DNA from 4 places in the Streptomyces sp. AHA2 genome. Region 2 is predicted to be linked to each of the others. Evidence: riboswitches for the same ligand, from Rfam matches in the RefSeq annotation. Region 2 holds a riboswitch; each other region holds the start of a gene.

What was found. A riboswitch is a leader RNA that binds a small molecule or an ion and turns the genes downstream of it on or off. The one in region 2 is predicted to bind cyclic di-AMP.
Region 1: it holds a riboswitch for cyclic di-AMP, as region 2 does, so the genes downstream of both, Q5694_RS25330 (M23 family metallopeptidase) here and Q5694_RS07345 (M23 family metallopeptidase) in region 2, are expected to answer to the same signal.
Region 3: it holds a riboswitch for cyclic di-AMP, as region 2 does, so the genes downstream of both, Q5694_RS11900 (C40 family peptidase) here and Q5694_RS07345 (M23 family metallopeptidase) in region 2, are expected to answer to the same signal.
Region 4: it holds a riboswitch for cyclic di-AMP, as region 2 does, so the genes downstream of both, Q5694_RS27905 (transglycosylase SLT domain-containing protein) here and Q5694_RS07345 (M23 family metallopeptidase) in region 2, are expected to answer to the same signal.

The regions. Positions count from the first base shown of each region.
Region 1 is NZ_JAUQWJ010000014.1:65,268-70,897, reverse strand. It holds gene Q5694_RS25340 (M16 family metallopeptidase) at 152-1,522, shown strand; gene Q5694_RS25335 (M16 family metallopeptidase) at 1,519-2,907, shown strand; cyclic di-AMP (ydaO/yuaA leader) riboswitch at 3,098-3,262, shown strand; gene Q5694_RS25330 (M23 family metallopeptidase) at 3,276-4,064, shown strand; gene Q5694_RS25325 (GntR family transcriptional regulator) at 4,255-4,950, shown strand; gene Q5694_RS25320 (HPr family phosphocarrier protein) at 5,165-5,446, opposite strand; gene Q5694_RS25315 (bifunctional acetate--CoA ligase family protein/GNAT family N-acetyltransferase) at 5,628-5,630, shown strand, end outside.
Region 2 is NZ_JAUQWJ010000003.1:19,083-24,712, reverse strand. It holds gene Q5694_RS07355 (dihydrofolate reductase family protein) at 72-1,202, shown strand; tRNA gene Q5694_RS07350 (tRNA-Met) at 1,308-1,381, shown strand; cyclic di-AMP (ydaO/yuaA leader) riboswitch at 1,683-1,838, shown strand; gene Q5694_RS07345 (M23 family metallopeptidase) at 1,851-2,882, shown strand; gene Q5694_RS07340 (aldo/keto reductase) at 3,022-3,975, shown strand; gene Q5694_RS07335 (PrsW family intramembrane metalloprotease) at 3,998-5,335, opposite strand; gene trmB (tRNA (guanosine(46)-N7)-methyltransferase TrmB) at 5,393-5,630, opposite strand, start outside.
Region 3 is NZ_JAUQWJ010000004.1:312,747-318,376, forward strand. It holds gene Q5694_RS11890 (M23 family metallopeptidase) at 1-466, shown strand, start outside; gene pcrA (DNA helicase PcrA) at 611-3,094, opposite strand; cyclic di-AMP (ydaO/yuaA leader) riboswitch at 3,409-3,581, shown strand; gene Q5694_RS11900 (C40 family peptidase) at 3,590-4,759, shown strand; gene Q5694_RS11905 (hypothetical protein) at 4,837-5,630, shown strand, end outside.
Region 4 is NZ_JAUQWJ010000018.1:116,427-122,056, reverse strand. It holds gene Q5694_RS27915 (LolA family protein) at 1-1,219, opposite strand, end outside; gene Q5694_RS27910 (polyprenyl synthetase family protein) at 1,450-2,460, opposite strand; cyclic di-AMP (ydaO/yuaA leader) riboswitch at 2,969-3,138, shown strand; gene Q5694_RS27905 (transglycosylase SLT domain-containing protein) at 3,142-3,930, shown strand; gene Q5694_RS27900 (HAD family hydrolase) at 3,894-4,742, opposite strand; gene Q5694_RS27895 (GNAT family N-acetyltransferase) at 4,880-5,630, shown strand, end outside.

The DNA.
Region 1 (5,630 bases), on a different contig from region 2:
GCGGGACCAGCACCCGGGGCAAGCGGTGCCCGCGCCCGCGGACCGAGGCCGGCGCCGGGAACTTCACCGGGGCTTCGCGCGCTTGCATACAGTGGCAGGACCGGCACGAATCCGCGGTTGTGAAGACCGCTCCGCGATCGAAGGGACGTACATGCCCATGGGTCACACGGCCACAGCCCAGGCAGGCTCCGGGGGCCTGACAGCGACCGAGCACCGCCTGGCCAACGGCTTGCGCGTGGTGCTCTCCGAGGACCACCTGACCCCGGTCGCGGCGGTGTGCCTCTGGTACGACGTCGGCTCGCGCCACGAAGTCAAGGGGCGTACGGGGCTGGCTCACCTATTCGAGCACTTGATGTTCCAGGGATCCGCCCAGGTCAAGGGCAACGGCCACTTCGAGCTCGTCCAGGGAGCGGGCGGCTCGCTGAACGGCACCACCAGCTTCGAGCGGACCAACTACTTCGAGACCATGCCCGCCCACCAGCTGGAGCTCGCCCTCTGGCTGGAGGCCGACCGCATGGGCTCCCTGCTGGCCGCCCTCGACGAGGAGTCGATGGAGAACCAGCGCGACGTCGTCAAGAACGAGCGCCGCCAGCGCTACGACAACGTCCCGTACGGCACCGCCTTCGAGAAGCTCACCGCCCTCGCGTATCCGGAGGGCCACCCTTACCACCACACCCCGATCGGCTCGATGGCCGACCTGGACGCGGCGACCCTGGAGGACGCGCGCGCGTTCTTCCGCACCTACTACGCGCCGAACAACGCCGTGCTCTCCGTGGTCGGCGACATCGACCCCGAGCAGACGCTGGCCTGGGTCGAGAAGTACTTCGGCTCCATCCCCGGCCACGACGGCAAGCCCGCCCCGCGCGACGGCTCCCTGCCGGAGACCATCGGCGAGCAGCTGCGCGAGGTCGTCGAGGAGGAGGTCCCGGCGCGCGCCCTGATGGCCGCCTACCGGCTGCCCCACGACGGCACACGCGCGTGCGACGCGGCCGACCTGGCCCTCACCGTCCTCGGCGGCGGTGAGTCCTCCCGCCTGTACAACCGCCTGGTGCGGCGCGACCGTACGGCCGTCGCGGCCGGGTTCGGCCTGCTGCGGCTGGCAGGGGCGCCCTCCCTGGGCTGGCTGGACGTGAAGACCTCCGGTGACGTGGAGGTGCCGGTCATCGAGGCCGCCATCGACGAGGAGCTCGCCCGGTTCGCCGAGGAGGGCCCCACGGCCGAGGAGATGGAGCGCGCCCAGGCCCAGTTGGAGCGCGAGTGGCTGGACCGCCTCGGCACGGTCGCGGGCCGCGCCGACGAACTGTGCCGGTACGCCGTGCTGTTCGGCGACCCGCAGCTCGCCCTGACCGCCGTCCAGCGGGTGCTGGAGGTCACGGCGGAGGAGGTCCAGGAGGTCGCCAAGGCCCGCCTGCGCCCCGACAACCGCGCGGTGCTCGTCTACGAGCCCGTCGCCGACGAGACCGACGATGCCGCCGGCGCCGCAGCCGCGGCCGGCGACGACAACGAGGAGGCGGCCAAGTGACCGAGCTCGCCACGATGGACTTCCACCCCCGGCCGCAGGCGGGCGAGGCCAAGCCGTGGGCCTTCCCGGCTCCGGAGCGCGGCACGCTCGGCAACGGGTTGACGGTCCTGCGCTGCCACCGTCCCGGCCAGCAGGTCGTCGCCGTGGAGGTGCTGCTGGACGCGCCCCTGGACGCCGAGCCGGCCGGCCTCGACGGCGTCGCCACGATCATGGCGCGGGCCTTCTCCGAGGGCACCGACAAGCACTCCGCCGAGGAGTTCGCCGCCGAGCTGGAGCGCGCCGGCGCCACCCTCGACGCGCACGCCGACCACCCCGGGGTCCGCATCAGCCTGGAGGTCCCGGCCTCCCGGCTCGAGAAGGGCCTCGGCCTGCTGGCCGACGCACTGAGGGCACCCGCGTTCGCGGACAGCGAGATCGAACGGCTGGTCCGCAACCGCCTCGACGAGATCCCGCACGAGCTGGCCAACCCCTCGCGCCGGGCCGCCAAGGAGCTGTCCCGGCAGCTGTTCCCGGCGGACTCGCGCATGTCCCGGCCCCGCCAGGGCACCGAGGAGACCGTCGCCGCGATCGACTCCGCCGCCGTGCGCGGCTTCTACGAGAAGCACGTCCGCCCCGCCACGGCCACCGCCGTCGTCGTCGGCGACCTGACCGGCATCGACCTCGACGCCCTGCTCGGTGACACGCTGGGCGCCTGGACCGGCTCGCGGGCCGAGCCGCGTCCGGTGCCGCCGGTCACCGCCGACGACACGGGCCGGGTCGTCATCGTCGACCGCCCGGGCGCCGTCCAGACGCAGCTGCTCATCGGCCGCACCGGCCCGGACCGGCACGACCGCGTGTGGCCCGCCCAGGTGCTCGGCACGTACTGCCTCGGCGGCACCCTGACGTCCCGTCTGGACCGGGTGCTGCGCGAGGAGAAGGGCTACACCTACGGGGTGCGGGCGTTCGCCCAGGTGCTGCGGTCCGCCCCGGACGGCACCGGTGCCTCGATGCTCGCCATCAGCGGCTCGGTGGACACGCCCAACACCGGCCCGGCCCTGCAGGACCTGTGGACGGTGCTGCGCACCCTGGCCGCCGAGGGGCTGACCGACGCGGAGCGGGACGTCGCCGTGCAGAACCTGGTCGGCGTCGCGCCGCTGAAGTACGAGACGGCTGCGGCCGTCGCCTCCACACTGGCCGACCAGGTCGAGCAGCACCTGCCCGACGACTACCAGGCCGCGCTGTACCGCCGGCTCGCCGCGACCGGCACCGTGGAGGCCACCGCCGCGGTCGTCAGCGCCTTCCCGGTGGACCGGCTGGTGACCGTCCTCGTCGGGGACGCGGCGCAGATCAAGGCGCCCGTCGAGGCCCTCGGCATCGGCGAGGTCTCGGTCGTCACCGCCGAGTAGCGGCACCCGCGCGGGAGCCCTGGTCGTCTTCCAAGGCACCAGGGCTCCCTTATGCCCGAATTGATACGGAGGTTGCCTGTCTGGCCTGTGGGATGCACTACAAAAGCCGGGATCCGTTTGGGAATTGAAAGTGACGCCGCTTAGCGTCGTCCGGGCTGTTCGTCAGGCAGTGCGCCGCACCCGCGGCACCGAACAGTCATCGCCGAGTCCCCGTACGGCGCGAGCCAGGGGAGCCGGGGACCCAACCGCAGTCCCTGGGGTGAATCGGACGCCCGCGCGAGCCGCGAGGGGGTCCGTAGGAGACCTTCCTGCTCCGAACCCGTCAGCTAACCCGGTAGGCGAGAAGGAAGGAAAGGACCAGCCACTTCATGGCGTTCACCCGCGCCACCGGCAAGCACCGTCGTCCCAGCCGCATCCAGCGCGGCACGGCCCGTGCGGCGGGCGTCGCGGCCCTCGCCACGACCGGCGTCATCGGCACCGTGGCCGCCCCGGCCGCCTTCGCCGCCGAGCCCGCCCCCGAGCAGACCGGTCTCACCCCCGTGGTCACCCTGGGCGACACCGTCGCCGAGCAGATCGACGCCCAGGCCGTCGCCCAGAAGCAGGCGGCCGAGGAGGCCGCCGCGAAGAAGAAGGCCGAGGAGGCCGCCCGCGAGCGGGCCGCCGAGGCGGCCGAGAAGGCCAAGGAAGCGGCCGAGAAGGCCCGCGAGGCCGAGGAGCGCGCCGCCCGCGAGGCCGAGCGCAAGCGCCTGAACACCTTCGTCTCCCCGATCTCCGGCTCGTACGTGTCCACCGGCTACCAGGCCGGCAGCAGCCTGTGGTCCTCCGGCAGCCACACCGGTGTCGACTTCCATGCCGCGACCGGCACCTCCGTCCACTCCGTCGGCGCGGGCACGGTCGTCGAGGCCGGCTGGGGCGGCGCCTACGGCAACCAGGTCGTGATCAAGATGAACGACGGCACGTACACCCAGTACGGGCACCTGTCGTCCATCGGCGTCTCGGTGGGCCAGCAGGTCACCCCCGGCCAGCAGATCGGCCTGTCCGGCGCGACCGGCAACGTCACCGGACCGCATCTGCACTTCGAGGCCCGCACGAGCCCCGAGTACGGCTCCGACATGGACCCCGTCGCCTACCTCCGCTCGCACGGCGTCAACCTCTGACGGCACCCGGCGATCGTGAAAAGCCCCGGCTCCGGCCGGGGCTTTTCACGTCCCGGACGGCCGGTCGTCCAAAAAGTTCTCCCGGATTTCCGTCCGCCGCCGGAAAGCGGGGCACATTGCAATAGAGTCACGAGCAATGCAGCCGCGGAGCACGCGTCGGCGTATTCGGGGAATCAGACGGAGGTCGGTCATGCGCATTCCCGCGCACTCGGTGTGCACGGCCATCCGGGACGACATCGTCGCCGGCGTCCACGCACGGGGGACCCGGCTCACCGAGGAACTGCTGGCGCGCCGCTACGGCGTCTCCCGCGTCCCCGTGCGGGAGGCCCTGCGCACCCTGGAGTCCGAAGGCTTCGTGGTGACGCGGCGGCACGCGGGCGCGTGGGTCGCCGAACCCGGTGAGCAGGAGGCCGCCGACCTGCTGCAGATGCGCGTGCTGCTGGAGCCGCTCGGCGCCGCCCGGGCCGCCCAGCGCCGCACCGAGGCCCACCTCAAAGTTCTGCGTGGCCTGGTCCGGCTGGGCCAGGAGCGGGCGCGCCGGGGCGGCGGCGAGGACCTGCGCTCGCTGGACGGCTGGTTCCACGAGACGCTGGCCCAGGCGTGCGGCAGCCCCGCCCTGACCTCGGTGCTCACCCAGCTCCGGCACAAAATCGCCTGGATGTACACGGTCGAGGCGCCGGCCGGCCCCGTCGAGTGCTGGAACGAGCACGGCGCGATCGTGGACGCCGTGGCGCGCGGCGACGGCGAGCGCGCGCGGGCGGCCACGGCCGCGCACGTCGAGCGTGCGACCGGCGCGCACCGGCTGCGGACCGGCTCCACCGGGGAACGCGCCGCCGAGGTGAGGAAGTCGCAACATTCCGTCAACACGGCGAGTCGGCGCAATTAACACGGGGGCCGTATACAAAGAGCAGGGAATTGCCGGAGGTCCGGAAGTATTCTTGTCCGCTGTCGCGTCCCCGTAAATGCCGCGTTCCTCTGCGCGTATATCCGTCAGGCGCCCCGGTTGCGTGTTCCGGCAATGCGAAGGGCCCGCCCGGTCGAATCCGGACGGGCCCCTTGTGCGCGCCCGAAAGGCGCTCTCACCTCAGACGGTTCTCACCTCAGACGGTCTCGGGCAGTTCCTCGAGGCCCTCGGAGACCAGCTTGGCCAGCCGGTCCAGGGCGGCGTCCGCCCCCTCGGCGTCGGAGGCGAGGACGATCTCCTCGCCGCCCTGGGCGCCCAGGCCCAGGACGGCCAGCATGGAGGCCGCGTTGACGGGGTTGCCGTCGGCCTTGGCGATCGTCACCGGGACGCCTGTGGCCGTGGCGGCTCGGACGAAGATGGAGGCGGGGCGGGCGTGGAGGCCCTCGGCCCAGCCGACGTTGACGCGGCGCTCAGCCATGTGTTGCTGCCCTTCGGTGTTCAGGGTTGTCTAGACCAGTTTCCCACACGTGAAGCCCACCGGGTGCGGTTCTGTCCCGCCACCGCCCCGGGGCGGAGGTCGGATCGCGGCCTCGATCCGACCGGTGCCCCCCACAGACTGCCCCGCGCCGCTGTCGGACGCGAGCCGTACTCTGGGGCCCATG
Region 2 (5,630 bases):
CGGGTCCGCCCCGCCCACCGTCCGCACGTCCCGTCCCCCTCCCCACCCCCCCGACCAGTCGCGGAGCGTCGATGCCTCACCCGTACGTCCTGCTGTCCGCCGCCGTCTCCCTCGACGGCTACCTGGACGACACCGGACCCGAACGCCTGCTCCTGTCGAGCCCGGCCGACTTCGACCGGGTCGACGAGGTGCGTGCGTCGGCCGACGCGATCCTGGTCGGCGCGGGCACGATCCGGGCCGACAACCCGCGCCTGCTGGTGAACTCCCCGGAGCGCCGTGCCGCCCGCACCGCCGCCGGCCGGCCGGCGTACCCCCTCAAGGTCACCGTCAGCGGCACCGGTGACCTGGACCCGGACGCCGCCTTCTGGCACACCGGCGGCGAGAAGATCCTGTACACCACCGGCGAGGGCGCCGAGCGGGCCCGGGCCCTCGGCCTGGCCGCCGACGTCGTCCCGCTGGGCGCCGAGCTCGACTGGCGCCGGCTCCTCACCCACCTGCACGACGTACGGGGTGTGCGGCGGCTGATGGTCGAGGGCGGCGGCCTGATCCACACCCAGCTGCTCACCCAGGGGCTCGCCGACGAGATCCAGCTGGTCCTCGCCCCGCTCTTCGTGGGCGACCCCGCCGCACCCCGCCTCTTCGGGCCCGGCGGTTACCCGTCCGGCCGCCTGCGGCTGCTGGAGACCCGCCGGATCGAGGACGTCGTCCTCATGCGCTACGAACCGACCGCCCCCGGAACCGGACCGCTCCCGGTCGCCGCCGACCGCCACTGGCTGGCCGTCGCCTGCGAACTGGCGCAGCGGTGCCCACCCGCGGACACGGCGTTCAGCGTCGGGGCGGTCGTGGTCGCGGCCGACGGCGCCGAACTGGCCCGCGGCCACTCCCGCGAGGGCGGCGACCCGGTCGTGCACGCCGAGGAGGCGGCCCTGGCCAAGCTCGACCCGGCCGACCCGAGGCTGGCCGGAGCGACCGTCTACAGCAGCCTCGAACCCTGCGCCCGCCGCGCCTCCCGTCCGGCGCCCTGTGCCCGGCTGATCCTGGACGCGGGCGTGCGGCGGGTCGTCACGGCCTGGCGCGAGCCGGACACCTTCGTGGCCGGGGCGGACGGGGGCGGTGTCCTGGCCGCCGGGGGAGCACAGGTCGTCGTCCTGCCCGAGTACGAGGAGCGGGCCAAGGCCCCGAACCGGCACCTGCTGCGCTGACCGCGGTGCCCGCGCCCGGGGCGGTGCCCGGGCGCGGTTCCGGCGGCGCGGGCCGGGGTGTGCGCGGGGGGTCCCGCGGATGGCGTACACTGGTGAACACAACGACGCGGGGTGGAGCAGCTCGGTAGCTCGCTGGGCTCATAACCCAGAGGTCGCAGGTTCAAATCCTGTCCCCGCTACTGAAGGCCGAGGGCCGGAATCCGACAAGGGTTCCGGCCCTCGGTGCATTCCCCCCACGATCCCCGACCGGCCGTCACGCACGGTGATTGAACCGCCCCGCTGTGCATAACAACTGACACACCGTCAAGTCTCCTGCGCCGCCGAGGAGACGGTCAACTCGCCCGATTCACCCCGGTCGTGGCAGGTTGGTCCGCGCGAAAAAGGTTAATGATCAAGCGGAAGCGCTGGAATACGCACCGCGCCATCCATTAACGTTCGATAACGCAGCGCGGTCGTCCCAGCCGTCACAGAAGGCGGCTCCGTGCGCACGCGCCGAATCCCGAAAGGGAACCGGGGAACCACCACTTGGGGTGAATCGGGCGGATGCCGCCGTGGCAGCACGGCAGGTATACGCGCGTAGGAGACCTTCCTGCTCCGAACCCGTCAGCTAACCCGGTAGGCGAGAAGGAAGGAAAGGAGCACGCCCACGTGGCGTCCAACCGGCCTGCCCCCACGGCCCCGTTCGCGGCGGACCAGCGCGACCCCGAGACCTTCGGCTTCGGCCCTCAGCGCACCGACGAGGGCCCGTTCCAGGAGTGGAACCCCACCGCGGAGACCATCCGCCCCGTCCGTGGCCGGCACCGCGTCTCCAAGCAGCGCGGCGGAGGGCTCGCCCGCAGTTCCACCGTCCTCGGCGTCGGTGTCATAGCCGCCGTCGGCGCGGGCGGCATGGCCAGTGCCCAGACCGGCAAGCCGCCGGTGTCGATCTCCGTCCCGGACCTTCCCTCGGTGGGTTCCCTCCTCTCGGACGACGACACCCCCGAAGGTTCCGCCACCCCGCTCAGCAGCCTGGGCGCCACGACCGCCGAGGCCGAGCAGGGCGCCGACGGCGCCGGTGAGGCCCTGCGCGCCCGGATCATGGCCCAGGTCGAGCACCAGCAGGACCAGATCGAGACCAAGGCCGCCGAGGACGCCGCGGCCGCCGCCCAGAAGGCGGCCCAGGAGGCCGTCGCCCAGGCCGAGAAGGAAGCCAAGGCCAAGGCCGCCGAGGAGAAGAGGAAGGCGGAGGAGGCGGCCGAGAAGAAGGCCGAGGCCGAGCGCCTCGCCGCCCTCGCCAAGCAGTACACGCTGCCGACCTCCTCGTACACCATCACCTCCTCCTTCGGCCAGGCCGGCGCCTACTGGTCCTCCGGTTACCACACCGGCCTCGACTTCGCCGCTCCCACCGGTACGCCGATCAAGGCGGTCCACAGCGGCACCATCACCGAGGCGGGCTGGAACGGCTCCTACGGCTACAAGACCGTCCTCACCCTCGATGACGGCACCGAGATCTGGTACGCGCACCAGTCGTCCATCGGCGTCAGCGTCGGCCAGAAGGTCAGCACCGGCGACGTCATCGGCCGCGTCGGCGCCACCGGCAACGTCACCGGCGCCCACCTCCACCTCGAGGTCCACTCCGCCGGTTCCGCCGGCGGCATCGACCCCATGGCGTGGCTGCGGGGCAAGGGACTGAACCCGTAGGCCCACCGAGCCCGCGAAGCACCGGCAGCCCTGACGACGACCCCCCGACGTCAGGGCTGCCGGTACGTCCGGCGCCGGTTTGCCCGGACTTTGCGCCTACGCCGGAATGGGCTGTTCCGCACGGTCGTTGACGCAGGGCATGACTGCTACGACGTCTTCGCGCAAGCTCGGCTCGTCCGACCTCGAGGTCTTCCCGCTCGCCCTCGGCGGCAACGTCTTCGGCTGGACCGCCGACGAGGACCGGTCCTTCGCCGTCCTCGACGCCTACACCGCGGCCGGCGGCAACTTCGTCGACACCGCCGACGTCTACTCGGCGTGGGCGGAGGGCAACCGGGGCGGCGAGTCCGAGACCATCCTCGGCAAGTGGCTCCAGGCACGCGGCAACCGCTCCGAGGTCGTCGTCGCCACCAAGGTGAGCCAGCACCCCGACTTCCGGGGGCTGTCCGCCGCCAACATCAAGGCCGCCGCCGACGCGTCCCTGCGGCGGCTGCGCACCGACCACATCGACCTGTACTACACCCACTACGACCGGCCCGAGGTGCCCGTCGAGGAGATCATCGGCGCCCTCGACGAGCTCGTGAGGGCCGGCAAGGTGCGGCACATCGCCGCCTCCAACATCTCCGCCGAGCGGCTGCGGGAGTCCCTGGACTTCTCCGACCGCGAGGGACTGGCCCGGTACGTGGCCCTCCAGCCCCACTACAACCTGGTCTCCCGCGACACCTACGAGGGCGAGCTGCAGGACCTCGCCGAGCGCAGCGGCCTGGCGGCCGTGCCGTACTACGCGCTCGCGGCCGGCTTCCTCACGGGCAAGTACCGGCCCGGCACGACCGTCGAGAGCGCGCGGGCCCAGGGCGCGGCCAGGCACCTGGAGACCGGGCGCGGACGCCGGGTGCTCGGCGCGCTGGACGAGATCGCCGCGGCGCGCGGGGTGCCGGTGGCGACGGTGGCCCTGGCCTGGCTCGCCTCCCGCCCGACCGTGGTCGCGCCGATCGCCTCCGCACGGACGGTGGAGCAGCTGCCGGCGCTGGTGGCGGTGGGGGAACTGACCCTGACGGAGGCGGAGACCGCCCGGCTCGACGAGGCATCGGCCTGACCGGAGCAGCCGGAGCGGCGGTTCAGGAGCGGTAGGGGTTGTACGCCGGGTACGGAGCCGGCTGGTGGACCTGGCCGTACGCGCCGTGCACCCCGTGCACCGGCCACGGCGGGACCATCACCGGGGGCGGCGGGGACGTGACCCGGGCCGCGTGGACCAGGGCCGGGCGGGCCACCTCCCGGCGCCGCCACAGCTCGCCGAGCAGCTCCCGCTCGCGCACCGTGAAGCCGGCGCCGGCCCTGCCGCGGCGGGCCCGGTGCCTGAGGAACGCGAGGGACGTCGCGTACGCCTCGTACCGGGCCACCTCCCGGGCCGCGCCCCCGCCCGCGTGGCGCCGGGCGCGGGCGCGGGCGATGCGCCGGGCCCGCATCGAACCCAGCGCGTACGGCTCCGCCGGGTCGAGCCAGCCGGCCACCGCGTACGCGGGCAGCTCCTCCCGCACGGTCCGCAGCTCCCGCTGCCGGGTCCATATCACCAGCCACGTCAGCAGACCGAAGCTCGGCACCATGAACGCCGCGTACACGGCGAAGAAGCCGTACTCGCCGAACGACGAGGAGCCGTTCCACATCGCGTGCATGCCCATCGCCAGCAGCAGCCCGGCGAGCGGGAACGCCACCCGGCGGACCCGGCCGCGGTCCCCGCGGAGCGCGGCGAGGCCGAAGCCGATGCCCGTGAGGACGGTGAACAGCGGGTGGGCGAACGGCGACATGACGATGCGGACGAAGAACGTGGCCGCCGTGACGGACGCGATGCCCGTGCCGCCGGTCATCTGGTCCGTGCCGAAGGCGGTGCCCAGATAGAGGATGTTCTCGGTGAAGGCGAAGCCGGTCGCCGTCACGCCGGCGATGACGACACCGTCGATGATCCCGGTGAACTCGCGCCGCCGGAACAGGAAGACCAGCAGGACGGCCGCCGCCTTGGCGGACTCCTCGACCACCGGCGCTATCACCGTCGCGCCGAGCGTGTCCGCGCCGGAGGGGTCCGCGGTCGCCGTCGCTATCCATCTCGTCGCGAAGCTGTTGGCGACGATCGCTATCAGCGCGGCCGCGCAGGCGCCCCAGGCGAAGCAGAACAGCAGGTTCCGCCAGGGGCCCGGCTCGACCCGGTCCAGCCAGCGGAACGACGCGAGCAGCAGGGGCACCGGGAGGACGGCCAGGCCCAGCCCGACCAGGAAGCCCTCCGTGCCGGTCTCCTCGCGCACCAGGGCGAGGATGACCAGGCCGGATATCGCGAGCAGCGTGCCGGGTGCGCCGTAACGCACCCAGGGGTGCTGCCACCAGTGCGCGTGCCGCAGGGAACCGCCGACGGGGGCGCCGTCGGCGGGACCGCCGGGACAGGGATGCGGGGGACTGGTGGCCACGGCTTTGACCCTAACGACGGAGGGGCGCTGTCCGCAGGCGGGAACGTACGGGTGCGGTCAGGCGCCGGCGGGGGGCTGGGGCTGGTCCGCGTGTGGTACGCGCCGGAACAACAGGTCGTTCACGACATGTCCCTTGTCCAGTCCCTGGCCCTCGAAACGGGTCAGCGGCCGGAAGTCGGGGCGCGGGGCGAAACCGCCGTCCGCCTGCGTGTTCTCGAAGTCGGGGTGGGCCGTCAGGACTTCGAGCATCTGTTCGGCGTACGGCTCCCAGTCGGTGGCGCAGTGCAGCAGCGCG
Region 3 (5,630 bases), on a different contig from region 2:
CAAGGCCCAGCAGGCCGCCGAGAAGAGGCGGGCGGCGGAGGAGGCGGCCCGCAAGGAGCGGCTGCGCCCCAAGTTCGCCCTGCCGGTCTCGCAGCACGGACTGAGCGCGTACTACGGCCAGTCGGGCATCAACTGGATGTCCCTGCACACCGGCATCGACTTCCCCGTCGCGTACGGCACGACCGTGATGGCCGCCACCGACGGCACCGTGCGCACGCAGTGGAACAGCGCCTACGGCAACATGATGATCGTGACCGCGAAGGACGGCACGGAGACGTGGTACTGCCACCTCTCCACCTACACCGTCCCCTCGGGTACGACCGTGAAGGCCGGCGACCCCATCGCGCGCTCGGGCAACTCGGGCAACTCCACCGGTCCGCACCTGCACTTCGAGGTGCGCCCGGGCGGCGGCTCGGCGATCGACCCCCTGCCGTGGCTGCGCAGCCACGGCGTCAACCCGGCCTGATCGCCCAACAGTTACCGACACTCCTGAGGCGGTGCACCGACTCCGCCCGGTTTCCGCCCCCCTGGTGCGCGCGAACGGGGAGCCTCCACTCGCTGGAGCCTCCCCTCGGGGAAGCCCTCAGCCCTCGGGGAAGCCCTCAGCGGGTCAGAGCTTCTCCACCGGCGCGTAGCGCAGCAGCAGCCGCTTGGGCTTGGTGTCGCCGAAGTCGATCGTCGCCTCGGCGTTCGCCCCCGTGCCCTTGACCGCGACGACCGTGCCGAGCCCGAACTGGTCGTGGGTGACGCGGTCCCCCACGGCCAGCGCGACCACCGGCTTCTCGGCGGTGCGGCGCGTGGCGAAGCCGGAGGCGCCGGAGGCCGAGGAGCGTGAGCGGGACGAGGACAGGGAGGCCGCGACCGCGGAGACCGGCCCGGAGGACGCGGGCGCGGTCGCACCCGTGCGCTTCCACTCCACGTGGGCCGGCGGGATCTCCTCGAGGAACCGGGAGGGCGGGTTGTACGACGGCTGGCCCCAGGCGCTGCGCAGCGTGGACCGCGTCAGGTACAGCCGCTCCCGGGCGCGCGTGATGCCGACGTAGGCCAGGCGGCGCTCCTCCTCCAGCTCCTTGGTCTCCCCCAGGGCACGCATGTGCGGGAAGACGCCGTCCTCCATGCCGGTGAGGAAGACGACCGGGAACTCCAGGCCCTTGGCGGTGTGCAGGGTCATCAGCGTGATGACCCCGTCGCCGTCCTCCTCGTCGGGGATCTGGTCGGAGTCGGCGACCAGCGCGACCTGTTCGAGGAAGTCGGACAGCGTGCCGCCGGTCTCCGCGTCCTCGCCGCGCTCCTGCTCGAACTCCATGGCGACGGCGGCCAGTTCCTGGAGGTTCTCGATCCGGGTCTCGTCCTGCGGGTCGGTGGAGGCCTGCAGTTCGGCGAGGTACCCGGTGCGCTCCAGCACGGCCTCCAGGACGGTGGCCGGCCCGGCGCCGGACTCGACGATCGTGCGCAGGTCCTCCATCAGCGTGTTGAACCGCTTGACGGCGTTGGTGGAGCGCGCGGCCATGCCGTACGCCTCGTCGACGCGCTTGAGCGCCTGCGGGAAGCTGATCTTCTCGCGCTGGGCGAGGGCGTCGATCATCGCCTCGGCGCGGTCGCCGATGCCCCGCTTGGGGACGTTGAGGATCCGGCGCAGCGGCACCGAGTCCTCGGGGTTGGACAGCACGCGCAGGTAGGCCAGGACGTCCCGGACCTCCTTGCGCTCGTAGAAGCGGACGCCGCCGACGACCTTGTAGGGCAGGCCGACGCGGATGAAGACCTCTTCGAAGACACGGGACTGGGCGTTGGTGCGGTAGAACACCGCGACGTCGCCCGCCTTGGCCTCGCCGGCGTCGGTGAGGCGGTCTATCTCGTCGGCGACGAACTGGGCCTCGTCGTGCTCGGTGTCGGCGACGTAGCCGGTGATGCGCGCGCCGGTGCCCGCGTTGGTCCACAGGTTCTTGGGACGGCGGGACTCGTTGCGCTCGATGACGGCGTTGGCCGCCGACAGGATCGTCTGCGTGGAGCGGTAGTTCTGCTCGAGCAGGATCGTCGTGGCGTCCGGGTAGTCCTCCTCGAACTGGAGGATGTTGCGGATGGTCGCGCCGCGGAAGGCGTAGATCGACTGGTCGGCGTCGCCCACCACGCACAGCTCGGCCGGCGGGACCTCGGCCTCGGGCGGTACGTCGACGGGGTGCTCGGAGGTGCCCACCAGCTCGCGGACCAGGGCGTACTGCGCGTGGTTGGTGTCCTGGTACTCGTCGACCAGGACGTGCCGGAAGCGGCGTCGGTAGTGCTCGGCGACGTCCGGGAAGGCGCGCAGCAGGTTGACCGTCGTCATGATCAGGTCGTCGAAGTCCAGGGCGTTCGCCTCGCGCAGCCGCGACTGGTACAGGGCGTAGGCCTGGGCGAGGGTCTTCTCGAAGCCGTCGGTGGCCTGGGCGGCGAAGTCCTCCTCGTCGATCAGCTCGTTCTTCAGGTTGCTGATCTTGGCGCTGAAGGACTTCGGCGGGAAGCGCTTGGGGTCGAGGTCGAGGTCGCGGCAGACCAGGGCCATCAGGCGCTTGGAGTCGGCGGCGTCGTAGATCGAGAAGGAGGAGGTGAAGCCGAGCTTCTTGCTCTCGCGCCGGAGGATGCGCACGCACGCGCTGTGGAAGGTCATGACCCACATGGCGTTGGCGCGCGGGCCGACGAGCTGCTCGACGCGCTCCTTCATCTCGCCCGCGGCCTTGTTGGTGAACGTGATCGCGAGGATCTGGCCCGGGTGCACGTTCCGCTCGGCGAGCAGGTGGGCGATGCGGTGGGTGAGCACGCGGGTCTTGCCGGATCCGGCACCGGCGACGATGAGCAGCGGGGAGCCGGAGTGGACGACGGCGGCGCGCTGGTTGTCGTTGAGCCCTTCCAGCAGCGCGGCGGAGTCGATCACCGGGCGGGGGGCGCCGTCCCGGTAGTGGGTGTCCCGGTCCGGCGGCACGTCGAACTTCCCGCCGAACAGATCGTCCGGAAGCGGCTCCGGAGCGTGGTCGTCCTCGGGCGGCGGCGGGGGCTCGTCCGCGGGGCCCCGCTGGGCCTGGAGGTCCGCCAGGAAGCTGTCGTCAAAGAGGCTGCTCATCGCTCTCCGAGTCTAGGGCGCCCCACTGACAGCCCGCCGCCACCACCGGGAACATCACACCGGGCACCGGCAGGAGGGCCGGGCGGCTGGCGCATTGTCACCGTGGAGCACGACATGATCACGGTCCGCTATGTCCGCAACAATCCAGGACAACTCACGACCAAACCGCCGTGATCGTTCACGCAGGGCAACGCTTCCCGGAAAGGTCACGAAAATGTATCGGGCATATCACCCATCAACCTTCACAGGGACCACACGAGTTGGCTACCGTGCGATCAGGCCGCACGACCCTCACCGGCGAACGACGCCGGGCCGCGCGGCCTCCGCCGAGTCCGGTGTGCCGCAGCGGCGGCCGGAGCCGGGGACCCAACCGAGAACCCCGGGGTGAATCGGCCCGCCTCCGCATCCGGAGAGGCCGTAGGGCAACCCTTCCGAACCACCCGCCCGAACCCGACAGCTAACCCGGTAGGCGGACGATGGAAGGAGTCGCCTCCCTTGGCGTCGCACCGCAAGTCGCGTCCTACGGGTTCGCGCGTGGCAGGCATACGGACCCCCGCCCTGGCAACGGCGGCCCTCACCTCCGTGGCCCTGCTGTCCCAGTCGGCCGAAGCCGCCCCCGAGGCCGACGACAGGCCCAGCCTCGAAGAAGTCGAGAAGAAGGTCGACGACCTGTACCGCCAGGCCGAGTCGGCGACCGACAAGTACAACGCGGCCAAGGAAAGGACCGCGAAGCAGCGCAAGCGCGTCGACACCCTCCTCGACGACGCCGCGCAGCGCGCCCAGAAGCTCAACGAGGCGCGCGACAAGCTCGGTTCCTACGCCTCCGCGCAGTACCGCACGGGGGCCGCCGCCCCGGAGACGGCGACGTTCCTGCTCGCGGACACCCCGCAGGACTACTTCGACCAGACCCAGCTGATGGACCGGATGACCGGCCGCCAGAAGGAAGCGGTCGACGACTTCGTCACGCGGCAGTCCGAGACGGTGACGAAGCGCCGGGAGGCGACCGAGAGCCTCGAGAGGCTCACCGACGCCCAGGGCGACCTGAAGGCGGCCAAGGCGACCGTCCAGCGCAAGCTGGCCGACGCCCGCGCGCTGATGTCGAGGCTGACCGCCGAGGAGAAGGCGCGGCTCGCGGCGATCGAGAAGGAGAAGCGGGAGGAGGCCGCCCGCCGCGCCGCCGAGCTGGCCCGGCAGCAGGCCGCGCAGCAGCAGGCACCGCGCGAGGAGGCCCCGCGGCAGGAGAGCGGCTCGCCGGCGGCGGGTTCCGGCTCGTCCTCCTCGACGCCCTCCGCGGACTCCTCGTACGCCACCAAGGGGGACAAGGCCCTGGCTTTCGCGCGCGCCCAGGTCGGCAAGCCGTACGTCTGGGGCGCCGTCGGCCCCGGCTCCTACGACTGCTCCGGCCTCACCCAGGCCGCCTGGAAGGCCGCCGGCGTCACCCTGCCGCGCACCACCTACGACCAGGTCGGCGCCGGCACCACCGTCCCGGTGTCGCAGGCGCAGCCGGGCGATCTTGTCTTCTTCTACGACGACGTCACGCACGTCGGGCTGTACGTCGGCAACGGCATGATGATCCACGCGCCGAAGCCGGGCGCGTACGTGCGCGAGGAGTCGGTCTACTACGACGGCGAGTCGGCCGTCCACAGCGTGGTGCGGCCCGCCTGAGCGGACGGGGGGGCGTTTTCGGGGGCACGCGCGCGTGCCCCTCACCGCCCGCGCGCGCCGCTCTCTAGCATCGGCGTATGTCCGGTCCCTCCCCGTTTGCCACCTGGTGGGCGACGTACGCGCTGGCGACCGGCACCGTGTCGGTCGGTCTCGACTCCGCGGGTCACGCGGTCCTCTCCCGTGCCGTCCTCGCCCTGGCCTGCGGAGCCTGGCTGCTGTCGGTGGTGAGCCTGCTGCAGCGGGCGCGCGGCGCCTGGCGGGCGGAGGTGCCCGCCGTGTTCACCACCGCGGCGGCGGCCGCCGTCCTCGGCACCGGCTTCTCGGCCGCGGGCCTGCACCCCGTGGCCTGGGCGCTGCTGGCTCTGTCCGCGCTGCTCTGGGCGGTGCTGCTGGCCGTGGAGGTCGGGGGGCGGCGCGGGACGGTGTTCCTGCGGTGTGTGGCCACCCAGTGCCTCGCCGTGCTGGCCGCCGCCCTGGCCGCGGCCGAGTCGCTGGCCTGGCCGGCCCACGCGGCCCTGGTGCTGCTGTGGCTGGGGCTCGCGCTGTACGGCTTCGCCCTGTTCCGCTTCCAGCCCCGGCAGGTGGAGGAGGGGCGCGGGGACCACTGGTTCGCCGAGGGCGCGCTCGCGGTCTCGGCGCTGGCCGGGGCGCAGCTGCTGTCCGCCGACAGCTCCCGCCTCTATCTGTGGAACGAGGACGACGGCGACGCCCTGCGCAACACCGCCGTCACCCTGCTCGTGCTGGCCGCCGTCTGCTGTGTCGCGCTGCTGGTCGCCGAGCTGTTCTGGCCGCGGCACCACTACGACGCGCGGCGCTGGGCCACCGTGTTCTGCGGGGCCGTGACGGCGGCGGCCACGCTGGAGGTCGCCGC
Region 4 (5,630 bases), on a different contig from region 2:
TCCCCGCGTCGGCCGCCTTCACCAGGGCGTCCTTGGTGACCGCGCCGACGTAGACCCTGCCGTCGTCGGTGACGAGGGCGTTGATCAGGCGGGTGGAGAAGACCGTGCCCGAGCCGAACTCGCCGCTGACCTTGTCGCCGAGCGAGTCGACGAACCCGCCGAGGTCGCCTCCGCCGCCGGAGGGCACGCCCTCGCCGCCGGTGTCGAAGGTCGCGATGGCGTTCCAGCCCTCGCCGATGGTCTCGACGCCCCCGGGTCCCTTGCCGAGGTCCTTCTCGGGCGCCGGGGCGTGCCCGCCCGTGCGGGCGTGCTCCTCGACGTCCTTGCCGAAGTCCCTGCCGGCGTCCTTCTCCTCGGTGACCTTCGCACCCTTGGGCGGGGTGAAGTCGAAGGTGGAGGCGGCCGGCCGGGAGAAGTCGACCTGGGTGAAGCCGGCGTCGACGACGGCCGAGCCGCCGCTCGCGGGAACCAGGGTGAACTTCAGCGGCATACCGGTCTTCGCGTCCACCGCCACGGTGACGGCACCGACCGTCGAACCGGACTGCTTCGGCTTGACGACCAGCTTGTAGGCGTCGCGGTCGGCGACCCGGGCGGTGCCGTCCACCGTGACGGAGGTGGTGTCGTCGACGGCCTTCAGCACCTCCTCGGCGAAGTCCTTCGGCGTGGCCGGCGGCTGCTCCCTTTCCGCATCCGGGCTCTGCGGACCGGTGCCGTGGTAGACCTCGTCGGACTTGCTGTCGTAGGCCCAGACGTCCTTGCCGTTGTGGACGATGCTGTACTCCGCGGCGTTCTCCAGCAGGGACACCTTCTGCCGGTCCGGGCCGTCGGCGGCCACGCGCAGGGTGTGCGTGCCGGAGGCCAGTTCGGTGAGCTTCGCGGTCGGGTCGGCGGAGGAGCCGTCGCCGCCGCCCGCGGCGCCGGACAGCAGACCGGACTCCAGACCGCCGAGGTCCGGCAGACCGAGGTCCGTGCTGATCTTCACCGTGCCGGAGAGCTGCTCGACGTCCGACTTCGCGATCTTCTCGATGAGCTGCTGGGCGGTGATCTCCGGGAGGTCGGGGTCGCCGGAGTCGGCGAGCGCGGGGACCAGGCCGATCGTCGCGGCCGCCACCCCGATCACCGTGACGGGGACGATGTAGCGCGCGGCCCTGCGCCGCGCGGAACGCTGCCCGTCGGCCTCCCCGCCGGTGGTGCTGTCGTCGGATGCGTACGGTGCCATGTGTGCCCTACCTCCGTGGTCGGCGGCGGCTGTCCGTGTCGTCCACGCACTCGTCCCTGAGCCGCCATTCTCACCCGAACAGGTGAGGAGTGGTGTCTTCCGTGGTTTCCATCTGACCAAATCGGCCGGCCGGATACGTCAGACCGCGGACTCAACTCCGCGTACTGCTGGGGTATGACACACAGGGGCTGCTTCTCCCCCGACCCGTAGGGGTCGGGAGGAGGCGGCGGCTAACCGGCGCGGTGCACCACGGCGTCGCACAGCTCCAGCAGCGCCGCCTTGGCGGCGCAGTCGGGCAGCGGTGCCAGCGCCGAGCGGGCGTCCTGGGCGTAGCGGAGGGTGTCCTGGCGGGCCTGCTCCAGCGCCGGGTGGGCGCGCAGGCGCCGCAGGGCCTCGGCGTGCCGGGCGTCGTCGGTGAGGTCGGAGTCGAGCAGCTCGCACAGGGCGACGTCCTCGGCGAGGCCGAGCCGGGCGGCCCGCTCGCGCAGCCGGAGCACCGGCAGGGTGGGGATGCCCTCGCGCAGGTCGGTGCCGGGGGTCTTGCCGGACTCGTGCGAGTCGGAGGCGATGTCCAGGACGTCGTCCGCGAGTTGGAAGGCGACGCCGAGCCGCTCGCCGTACTGGGTCAGCACGTGCACGACCGTCTCGTCGGCGCCGGACATCATCGCGCCGAACCGGCACGAGACGGCCACCAGCGAGCCGGTCTTGCCGCCCAGCACGTCCAGGTAGTGCTCCACGGGGTCGCGGCCGTCCTGCGGACCGGCGGTCTCCAGGATCTGCCCGGTCACCAGCCGTTCGAACGCCTCGGCCTGCACCCGCACGGCCTCCGGGCCGAGGTCGGCCAGGATGTGCGAGGCGCGGGCGAAGAGGAAGTCGCCGGTGAGGACCGCGACGGAGTTGCCCCAGCGGGTGTTCGCGCTCGCGACGCCGCGGCGCACGGCGGCCTCGTCCATCACGTCGTCGTGGTACAGCGTGGCGAGGTGGGTCAGCTCCACGACGACGGCCGAGGGCACGATCCCCGGCGCGTGCCGGTCGCCGAACTGGGCGGCGAGCATCACGAGCAGCGGCCTGAACCGCTTGCCACCGGCGCGCACCAGGTGCTGGGCGGCCTCCGTGATGAAGGGCACCTCGCTCTTGGTGGCCTCGAGCAAGCCTTCCTCGACAGCCGTCAGTCCGGCCTGGACATCGGCTTCCAGAGCCTGGTCCCGCACGCTCAGCCCGAACGGCCCGACGTCGGTCACGAGGGGTCTCCTGTCTGCTGGTGTCTGCCGGTGCTTACGCGGATTGTCGATAGGTCGCTGCCCTCACTCGAGTCAGCGTATCCGGTCACGTTTCGATCACCGCCAGCGCCCATGGTTACAGGCCGGGTGGTATCCGATCACGACCGCAATGTTTTCGATCAGGTCATAAGAGCAGACATTTATCGCCTTACCCGCAGGAAGCGTCCTATGCCTGATTTGCCCTTAGAGGTAAGCGAATTCCCGTTTGCGGAATTTGCTCCGGAAGTCGTGATCAGTGAGTTGAGTCACGCCCACCCTTTCACGGCCGCTTCCGGCGGGCAGCTCGTACGGCCTTTCTCCGCGCGCGAGTTGGGGCTTGGCTAACGCAAAGGATCAAGCTGCCCCATACCGGCCGACCAAGGTCAACAAGCGTCATATGTGACTCCCGTGCTTGTTCCCGACATGTGCTCTCGCATACGTTCCCGCCCTGTCCGGCGGACGCCGAATCCTGCCACCGCCCGGACACCCATCAACCGACTCACTCACGCAGGGCAGGAGCGGGGGACCCAGGTAAGTCGCCGGTCCGCACAGCGGAACGGCTCGGGGTGAAGCCGCGCACGGCACACGGTGCCGTACGCGGCCGGGCACCTCCCGGCCCGAACCCGACAGCTCACCTCGCAGGCGCCGGAGAGGAACATCGCCATGCCCGGACGAGGCAAGCACCGTCGCGCCCGAATGAACCCGATCACCCGTGGTGTCGTCGCAGCCGGCACCGGCGGGGCGGCCCTGACCCTGCCGCTCCTCGGCGCGGCCCACGCGAGCGCCGCCGAGCCGCAGAGCGCGTCCGCCGCGCAGGTCCTGCCGCAGGCCGCCCAGCCCGCGAAGTCGCTGACGTACACCGTCACCAAGGGCGACACGCTCTACCGCATCGCCGTCAAGCACGACGTCTCGGGCGGCTGGAAGCAGCTGTACAAGGACAACCGCTCCGTCGTCGGTGACGACCCGAAGCTGATCCACCCGGGTCTGAAGCTGAAGGTGAAGGGCGCCGAGGCCACCGCCCCCGAGAAGGAGGCGACCCGGTCGTCGGCGCCGGCCGAGCCGGCCGCGGAGCCCGCCGCGAAGCCCGCCGGCGGTGTCGCCCAGGCCACCCAGGCCTCCGCGAAGACCTACGCGGACAACCTGGACGGCTGGATCCGCGAGGCGCTGGACATCATGGCGCAGAAGGGGATCCCGGGTACCTACGACGGCATCCACCGCAACATCATGCGCGAGTCGTCCGGCAACCCCCTGGCGATCAACGACTGGGACTCGAACGCGGCCAAGGGCACCCCGTCCAAGGGCCTGCTCCAGGTCATCGACCCGACCTTCGCCGCGTACCACGTGGAGGGGACCCCCTTCGACCCGTACGACCCGGTCGCCAACATCACGGCGGCCTGCAACTACGCGGCCGACCGCTACGGCTCGATCGACAACGTCAACGGCCCGTACTGAGCCGACCCGCCCAGCAGTCGCTCGAGGACGACGGCGATGCCGTCGTCCTCGTTCGACAGCGTGACCTCGTCGGCCACCGCCTTCAGCTCGGGGTGGGCGTTGGCCATCGCCACCCCGCGGGCGGCCCAGTCGAACATCGGGACGTCGTTGGGCATGTCACCGAAAGCCAGGGTGTCCTCGGGCCGCAGCCCCAGGTGCTCGGCCGCCAGCGCCAGGCCGGTCGCCTTGGTCACCCCGCACGGCTGCAGTTCCACCGTGCCCGGCCCGGACATCGTCACCGTCGCCAGTGAGCCGACCACCGACCGGGCCGTCACCGCCAGTTCGTCGTCCGACAGGTAGGGGTGGCGCAGCAGCACCTTGCTGATCGGCTCGCCCCACAGCTCGTCGCGCCGCTCCACCCGGACCGCGGGCAGGGTCGGGTGCGGCATGAGGTAGCCCGGCTCGATCAGCGTCAGGCCGTCCACGCCGTCCTGGTCGACCGCCGCGTACACCTGGCCCACCTCGGCCTCGATCTTGCCGAGGGCGGTCTCCGCGAGTTCCCGGTCCAGCGTGATGGACCACAGCAGCCGGTCCGCGCCGGCGTCGTACACCTGCGCGCCCTGTCCGCACACCGCGAGCCCCGTGCAGCGCAGGTCGTCCAGGAGGGGCCGCACTCTCGGCGCCGGGCGGCCCGTCACCACGAGGTGCTGGGCACCGGCGTCCGCCACCCGCGCGAGCACGGCGAGAGACCGGTCGGACAGGGTGTCGTCGCCGCGCAGCAGCGTCCCGTCCAGGTCGGTGGCGATGAGTGAATATGCGAGGGGTGCGGCCATGATCAGAGAATACGGACAACGCGCCCCATCGTTTCATCGCGCTACGGACACCGATTGCCCGGTTGAAGGCCTCTGCACCGGTTGGCAGCAACATGCTCCGCTACCTACCCGAAGAACCGTCCCGGGCGGTACCTTCCATGTGTCCAGGGGGACTTGATCGGGGGGTCGGGTTGAGCAGTGGACGCATACGTGTGGCCGGGCCCGGGGAGCTCGGCGAGAAGGAGAGGGAGCGCTGGCGTGCACTGCGCGCCGCCTCGCAGGCACCGCGTAACCCCTTCATGGAACCGGAGTTCACCGAGGCCGTCGGCCGGGTGAGGCCGCAGGCCCGCGTCGCCGTGGTCCACGAAGGGGCGGAGCCGGTCGGCTTCCTGCCGTACGAGCGGGGCCCGTTGGGGCAGGGCCGGGCCATCGGACTCGGCGTCTGCGACGCCCAGGGCGCGATCCTGCGGCCGGGGCTCGCGCTGGAAGCGGGCGAACTGCTGCGGGCCTGCTCACTGTCGAGCTTCGCCTTCGACAACCTGGAGGCGGGGCAGCGGCTGTTCGTCCGGCACGCGGCCGAGCAGCACGCCACGTTCGTCGTCGACGTGGAGAAGGGCTACGAGACCTACGAGTCGGTGCTGCGCGGCCGGTCGCCGAAGTTCCTCAAGACGACCCTGGCCAAGGAGCGCCGGCTGGGCCGGCAGGCGGGCGGGCTGCGGTTCGTGTTCGACGAACGCGACCCGGCCGCGCTGCGCACGCTCATGGGGTGGAAGTCGGCGCAGTACCGCAGGACGGGCCGCCGGGACCGGTTCGCGCAGGAGTGGATCACCCGGCTCGTCGGGCAGCTGGCCCGGACCCGGGCCGCGCAGTGCAGCGGCACGCTGTCCGTGCTGTACGCGGATGGGCGGC